3 regions of the Streptomyces sp. cg40 genome follow, and region 3 is predicted to be linked to each of the others. Evidence: riboswitches for the same ligand, from Rfam matches in the RefSeq annotation. Region 3 holds a riboswitch; each other region holds the start of a gene.

Region 1 (2,312 bases), 8.9 Mb from region 3:
GCGGCGGCGCAGGTGGGTGCGGATGGCCCGGGAGGAATACGCCTTGTCCGCCAGGACTGTCTCCGGGGTGGTCCGGGGCCGTCCGACCGGCCGGGCCACCCTCAAGCGGGCCATGACCTCAGTGAATGCGGGTGCATCACCCGCCTGTCCCGGTGTGAGGCAGAAGGCCAGGGGGCGGCAACGTCCGTCGGCAACCAGATGGATCTTGGTGGTCAGTCCGCCGCGGGAGCGACCGAGGGCATGGTCGTGCGGCTCGCCGGCCGGGGCCCCTTTTGACGGGCCCCGGCGGCGTGCTGGTGGGCGCGGACGATGGTGGAATCGACGGCGACGACCCAGTCGAGGTCGCCTTCGGAGTCGGCCTGGGCCAGCAGCGCGGCGAAGACCTTCTCCCAGGTGCCGTCGGCCGCCCACTTCCGTAGCCGGTTGTGGACGCCCTTCCAGGAGCCGAACTCCTCGGGCAGGTCCATCCACGGGCAGCCGGTGCGGTACTTGAAGGCGATCGCGTCGATCACCTGCCGATGATCCCGCCACCGCCCACCCCGCCTCGGTGCCCGATCGGGTAACAGCGGCTCGATCCGGGCCCACTGGGCGTCAGTCAACGACACACCCAGACCAACGATCAGATGATCCGAAGGAAACGCCCTAGCGGCGCGGCGCCGCCGGCACGATCGGGTTCGGCGGCGACGACCGTCAGCCCGGGACGACGATCCCGCCCTTCCGGCGGTCCCGCAGGCCGGATCCGTCCGGGGAGAAGCCCAGGGAGGAGAGCAGGATCATGAGGGCTCCACCGGGCGCCCGGAAGATCCGGTCCGTCAGCTTGCCGAGCGCACCTCCGAGCAGCAGACCCGGGGCGAGAGCCCACGGGAGGCTGTGGAGCTTGCGTGAGCCCGGGCGCCGGCTTCGGTTCCCGCTGTCTCACGCGGCGCCGCCGAGCCGGGCGATGAACGCCTCGCGGCCGAGGGAGGGCAGGCGGGCGGAGATCACACCCGGAAAACAGCCACGGAGTCCGGTCGGCCGGGCGGAGCGCGATCCGCAGCCGGGCGATTCCGGGCCGGGCAGCAGCCTAGCCGTCTCCACCCCGGCATTGACGCACGGCGACACCGCTCCATACGATCAACAGTGGCATTGAGTGTCAGCGTCCGATCCTGGCCGAACGACCGGCAGCCCCCCGACGCAGTGGGGCGCCCAGGGCGAACGCCCGGCAGGGAAGCTGATGGCTCTGCGAAAGCGCGATCCCGTGACCGGGGTCCCGGACATGGAGGACGGCGTGCCCAACAGCTACGACCCGAGTGCCTCCTGTCACGACGCCGTCGTCTTCTCCCGGCTCTCGCGCCGGCGCCACATCGACCTGCAGCGCTTCACCAGCTGTCTGTGTCAGAGCTGACCTTGTCCGGCCTTCCGGGCCGACGTCTGTCCGCCCTTCGAAGCTGACATCTCCGGTCGCCCGTCTCGCACGGGCCGCTTCCCCCCTTCTCCCACGGGTCGACGTATGCACGGGTGTGTCCCGCGCCGGTCGACGCGTTTTCCACGCTTCAGGAGTCCCGCCCCCGCCGGGGTCGGCACCGTCCGCGTCCAGCCACGGTCCGCGCAGGTCCGTGTGCACGCGGTGATACGAGTAGGAGCACCTCTCCGTGACAGCACATCCGGTCTCCCGAACCACTCGACGAGCGGCTACGGCCGCGCTTCTGACCACCAGTTTCCTGCTGACCGCCTGCGGATCGGGGGGCGGTGGCTCCGACGCCGGCGGCGGACGGGCCAGGTCCGGTGGCACCCTGACCTTCGCGGTGGGCTCCGACGCCGGTTGCGTGGACCCGCAGCAGGTGGCCAGCAACGACACCATCTACTCGGTACGGCAGATCGTGGACTCCCTCACCGACCAGGACCCCGCGACCGGCAAGATCGTGCCATGGCTGGCGAAGACCTGGGACATCAGCTCCGACGCGACGACGTTCACCTTCCATCTCAGATCGGGTGTCACCTTCAGCGACGGTTCCAAGCTGACGGCGCAGGTCGTCAAGGACAACTTCGACGCGGTGCCGAAGCTCGGCGCGCTGGGCACTCTCGCCGAGGGCTATCTGAGCGGCGTCAAGAGCACCACCGTGGTCGACCCGCTCACCGTCAGGGTGACCTTCCAGCAGCCCAACGCCCAGTTCCTGCAAGCCACTTCGACCCACTCGCTGGGCATCGAGTCGTCGGCGAGCGCGAGGAAGAGCCCGCAGGAGAAGTGCAGCCAGGGAGTGGTCGGCTCCGGGCCCTTCGTGCTCAAGCAGTATGTGCAGAACCAGTCGATCACGCTCGCCAAGCGCACCGGG
Region 2 (2,312 bases), 1.5 Mb from region 3:
GATGGAGTAGGCGCCGATGACGTTCGGGGAGCCTGCTTCGTGGCGGGCGGCGCTGTCGTGCCACTCGACGTCGACTCCCCCGTCCTCACGCCGAGTCACCTTGCGGCTGGCGCCGCCGCCCGCGAGGTAGGGGTCGGCGGCCCGGAGCCAGTCGGCGCGGCCGGCGAGGACGCCGGAGCCGAAGGGGGCGTAGAGCTTGTGTCCGGAGAAGGCGATCCAGTCGACGTCGAGGTCCTGGACGGAGACCGGGTGGTGCGGGGCGAGTTGGGCGGCGTCGAGGACGATCCGGGCGCCGTGGGCGTGCGCGGCGGCGGCGAGTTCGCGGACCGGCCACAGCTCGCCGGTGACGTTCGAGGCGCCGGTGACACAGACCAGGGCCGGACCGAAGGGGTCCCGGGCCGCGAGGGCCTGCTCCAGGGTCTCGACGGCCCGGGCCGGGGTGCGCGGAGCGTTGAGGTAGGTGACCCGGGCGTCCTTCCAGGGCAGCAGCGAGGCGTGGTGCTCGGTCTCGAAGACGAAGACCTGGCAGTCGGCGGGGAGCGCGGCGGCGAGGAGGTTGAGGGAGTCCGTGGTCGAGCGGGTGAAGATCAGCTGGTCGTCGGGCCGGCAGTCCAGGAACTCCTCGACCGTCTTCCGCGCGCTCTCGAAGAGGTCCGTAGACAGCTGGGAGAGGTAGCCGGCGCCGCGGTGGACGCTGCCGTAGTACGGGGCGTAGGCCGCCACGTCGTCCCAGACGCGCTGGAGGGCGGGGGCGCTGGCCGCGTAGTCGAGCGCCGCGTAGGTGACCTCGCCGCCCGTGACGAGCGGGACGGTGACATCCCGGCCGAGAACGGGCAGCGGGGCACAAATGGTCGCAGCGACGGCAACGGTGGAGACAGACATGGCGAACTCCTGTGAGAGGCAAGGCGGTTCCGCCGTGCGAGCGAGCAGGGCTCAAGCACGGAGGAGACTGAAAGGGGGTATGCGGAGGCGGGGCTCGACGCCCTATCGCATTCGCTTGCTCACAGAGGGCTCCCTCGATGACCAGGACCCCTGGTGTCTTTCGAGGGGCCCGCGCTTGCCGCAGACCTCGCTGCCTGCGGCCTGGTCTTCACCCGGGGCACCCCGCCACGGACGGAGGGTTGCCGGACAGTCGGCCGGGGCCTCATGACTGTCACTCATGACCTGGTCCAAAAACCTACGTGAAGTGATCGCCGCCCCGCAACCCGTGTCCGGATCGCGGGACGACGACCGCCGCAGAAACGGCTACGCGTTGGTGGCAGCCGCCCAGCGCTCCAGGGTCCGCTTGGCGGCGCCCGAGTCGATCGACTCCGCCGCCTTCTCCATCCCGGCCCGGATCCGGTCCGCCAACGGCCCGTCCCCCCGCTCCAGCGCCACCAGGGCGGCCGCCGAGTTCAGGAGTACGGCGTCCCGCACCGGGCCCTGCTCGCCGTCCAGGAGACGGCGGGCGACACCCGCGTTGTAGTCGGGGTCGGCGCCGCGCAGGGCCTCCACGGGGACGAGTTCGAGGCCGACGTCGCGGGGGTCGAAGGACTCCTCGGTGACTTTGCCGTCGCGGACGATCCACACCCGTGAGGTCGCCGTGGTCGTCAGCTCGTCGAGGCCGTCGTCGCCGCGGAACACCAGCGCGGAGGAGCCGCGTTCGGCGAGCACGCCCGCGATGAGCCCGGCCATACGGGTGTCGAAGCAGCCGACCGCCGACGAGGTGACCTTCGCCGGGTTGGTGAGCGGGCCGAGCAGGTTGAACGCGGTCGGAATCCCCAGCGCGCCCCGGACCGCGCCGACGAACCGCATCGACGGGTGGAACTTGGCCGCGAAGCAGAAGGTGATCCCGGCCTCCGCCGCCACCCGCGCCACCTGCTCGGTCGGCAGGTTCAGATTGATGCCGAGCTTCTCCAGCACGTCGGAGGAGCCGCTCGCCGAGGACGCGGCCCGGTTGCCGTGCTTGACGACCTTCGCACCCGTACCGGCGATCACGATCGCGGACATCGTCGAGATGTTGACCGTCTTGGCCCGGTCGCCGCCCGTACCGACGATGTCGACGGCGGGACCCGGGATGTCCAGCGGCTTCGCGTGGGCGTACATCGTCTCCACGAGCCCGGTGATCTCCTCGACCGTCTCGCCCTTGGCCCGCAGCGCCACCAGGAAGCCCGCGATCTGCGCGTCCGCGGCCTCACCGCTCATGATGCGGTCCATCGACCACGCCGTGTCGGCAGTGCTCAGGTCCTGTCCGGCCAGCAGCGCGCTCAGTACGTCGGGCCAGGAACGGGCCGCCGCGGTGTCGCCTCCAGCGGGGGTCACAGCGCTCATAC
Region 3 (2,312 bases):
CACTTCGGCGCGGGCGGACCCGAGCTCCACCCGTGCGGCGCCGAGTCGGAGATCGAGGCCGTCGAGCGGCTCTGCGCGCAGGGCATCGAGGACGCGGCACAGCGCGCCGGCGCGGCCGGCGGCGAACAGGCCGGGCGTGACGAGGCCCTCGGCCTGCTGCTGGAGACGCTGGGCTCGCTCGACCGCTGGCTGGACGGCCGCGAGCACATGATCCGCGACGAACTCACCGCCGCCGACGTCGAGTTGTGGGTGACGCTGGTGCAACTCGACACTGTGCACCGCTACCACCTGGACGCCGCCGCCGTGCAGCGCATCGCCGACCACCCCCACCTGTGGGCCTACGCCCGCCGGCTGGCCGCCCACCCGGCCTTCGGTACCCACCTCGACCTCGACGGCATCGCCCGCCGCCACCACGCCCGCTGCCAGGGCCTGGAGGCCGCCGGCGCCGCCGTCCAGATCCTGGACTGGGCAGCCCATGCCGCGGACGAAACGGGAGCTTGCCGCAGTTGAGCGGCGTCTCCACCGTCCATTTGCTGGACGGCCGTTGACATTCGTTCGGGCAATTGTCTTAACTTGCGGCCAGAACGGTCATGAGTGTCAGCGACAAGCCCTGGCTTGCTGACCGGCAACCCTCGCACGCGGTGGGGTGCCCCAGGTGACGACCGGACCGGATGACGTTTCGGTAAGCGCGAGGCCCCACGGGGCCGGAACAGTGACAGGTGACGCCATGTACGCAGCTCCCAGGACGGCCACATGCCGCCCGCAGGGCTGCGTACGGTCGTACGCCAACCTGTTCGTCGCCGACCGCGCTGTCGATCTGCTCCGGGTCAGCAGCGCACTGTGTACCGCGTCGGGCCGCGCCCGCTGTCGCGCCTGACGACCAGTCGGCCGACGCACCTCTGACGCACACCCGATCCCGTCGGTGTGCCTGCCCCCTTCCCCGCCCCCGGTCCCGCGCACCCCGCGCGTGCCGTCAGCCGTCGCGCGTCCACCGCCGCGGACCGGGGTCTGTGAAACCGCCGGAGCCCACCATGAGTGAACCCCCAGGCACCACCGTGTCCCTGGCTGCCGTCCCCGCAGCCGACGCCCCGTCAAAACCCCTGACGGCACAGCGAGTTCAGCCGCTGCGCCGGCCCGGCCGGTGGATCGTCACGCTGGTCGTGCTGGTGCTGATCGCCCAGTTCGTCCACGGACTGGTCACCAACTCCTTCTACCAGTGGGACCGCTTCGGCTACTGGTTCCTGCGCCCGACGATCCTCGACGGACTCGTCATCACGCTCGAAGTGGCCGCGCTCAGCGCGGTGTCGGGCCTCCTCGGCGGCATCCTGCTCGCCCTGGCCCGGCTGTCGAAGAGCCCCGTGCTGCGCGCCGCGAGCTGGACCTATGTATGGGCGCTGCGCTCCATCCCGCTCATCGTGGTACTGATCTTCCTCTACAACTTCAGCGCCCTGTACCAGACCCTCAGCATCGGCGTCCCCTTCGGCCCCGCCTTCTTCTCCTTCGACGAGTCGAAGCTCGCCACCGACATGGTCGTCGCCGTCGTCGGACTCAGCCTCAACGAGGCGGCGTACGCGGCCGAAGTGGTCCGCGGCGGCATCCTCTCCGTCGACCAGGGCCAGCACGAGGCGGCCTCCGCGCTCGGCCTCCCCAAGGGCTACCAGTTCCGCAGAATCGTCTTCCCGCAGGCCCTGCGCTCCATCACCCCGAACTACGTCAACCAGCTGATCGGCCTGATCAAGAGCACCTCGCTGGTCTTCTACGTCTCGCTGCTCGACCTGTTCGGCTCCGCGCAGACGATGGGCTCCACCTACCCCGGCGACATCGTGCCGCTGCTCCTGGTCGTCACCGTCTGGTACCTGATCCTGACCAGCGTCGTGTCGGTCGTCCAGTTCTACGTCGAGCGCCACTACGCCCGGGGCGCCACCCGCTCCCTGCCGCCCACCCCGATCCAGAAACTCCGCGACGGTGTCACCGATCTGCGGGCCCGCATCCGCAGGGAGACCGCCGTATGACCACGAACACCGTCGAACCGCTGGCGGACATCACACCCGCCGCCGTAGAGGTGCACGACGTCCACAAGTGGTACGGCGCCCACCGGGTGCTGGACGGCGTCGATCTCACGGTGCGGCCCGGCGAGGTCACCGTGATCCTCGGCCCGTCCGGCTCCGGCAAGTCCACGCTGCTGCGGGTCATCAACCACCTGGAGAAGCCCGAGATCGGGTACGTCAGCGTCAACGGCGAGCTGATCGGGGTGAGGCAACAGGGCGGACGGCTCAAGGAGTTGAGCGAGCGCGCCATCCTCGCGCAGCGCA

The links. Region 3 has a riboswitch for S-adenosylmethionine ahead of ACQHII_RS41590 (amino acid ABC transporter permease). Riboswitches for the same ligand answer to the same signal wherever they lie in the genome.
Region 1: it holds a riboswitch for S-adenosylmethionine, as region 3 does, so the genes downstream of both, ACQHII_RS01365 (putative leader peptide) here and ACQHII_RS41590 (amino acid ABC transporter permease) in region 3, are expected to answer to the same signal.
Region 2: it holds a riboswitch for S-adenosylmethionine, as region 3 does, so the genes downstream of both, ACQHII_RS34670 (aminotransferase class V-fold PLP-dependent enzyme) here and ACQHII_RS41590 (amino acid ABC transporter permease) in region 3, are expected to answer to the same signal.

What each region holds. Positions count from the first base shown of each region.
Region 1 is NZ_CP190128.1:333,539-335,850, forward strand. It holds one part of gene ACQHII_RS01355 (IS5 family transposase) at 1-275, opposite strand, end outside; one part of gene ACQHII_RS01355 (IS5 family transposase) at 275-620, opposite strand; partial or broken gene ACQHII_RS01360 (signal peptidase II) at 691-885, opposite strand; SAM riboswitch class IV at 1,122-1,236, shown strand; gene ACQHII_RS01365 (putative leader peptide) at 1,214-1,384, shown strand; gene ACQHII_RS01370 (ABC transporter substrate-binding protein) at 1,632-2,312, shown strand, end outside.
Region 2 is NZ_CP190128.1:7,700,586-7,702,897, reverse strand. It holds gene ACQHII_RS34670 (aminotransferase class V-fold PLP-dependent enzyme) at 1-882, opposite strand, end outside; SAM riboswitch class IV at 1,049-1,165, opposite strand; gene trpD (anthranilate phosphoribosyltransferase) at 1,246-2,310, opposite strand.
Region 3 is NZ_CP190128.1:9,216,336-9,218,647, forward strand. It holds gene ACQHII_RS41585 (glutathione S-transferase C-terminal domain-containing protein) at 1-510, shown strand, start outside; SAM riboswitch class IV at 587-695, shown strand; gene ACQHII_RS41590 (amino acid ABC transporter permease) at 1,032-2,012, shown strand; gene ACQHII_RS41595 (amino acid ABC transporter ATP-binding protein) at 2,009-2,312, shown strand, end outside.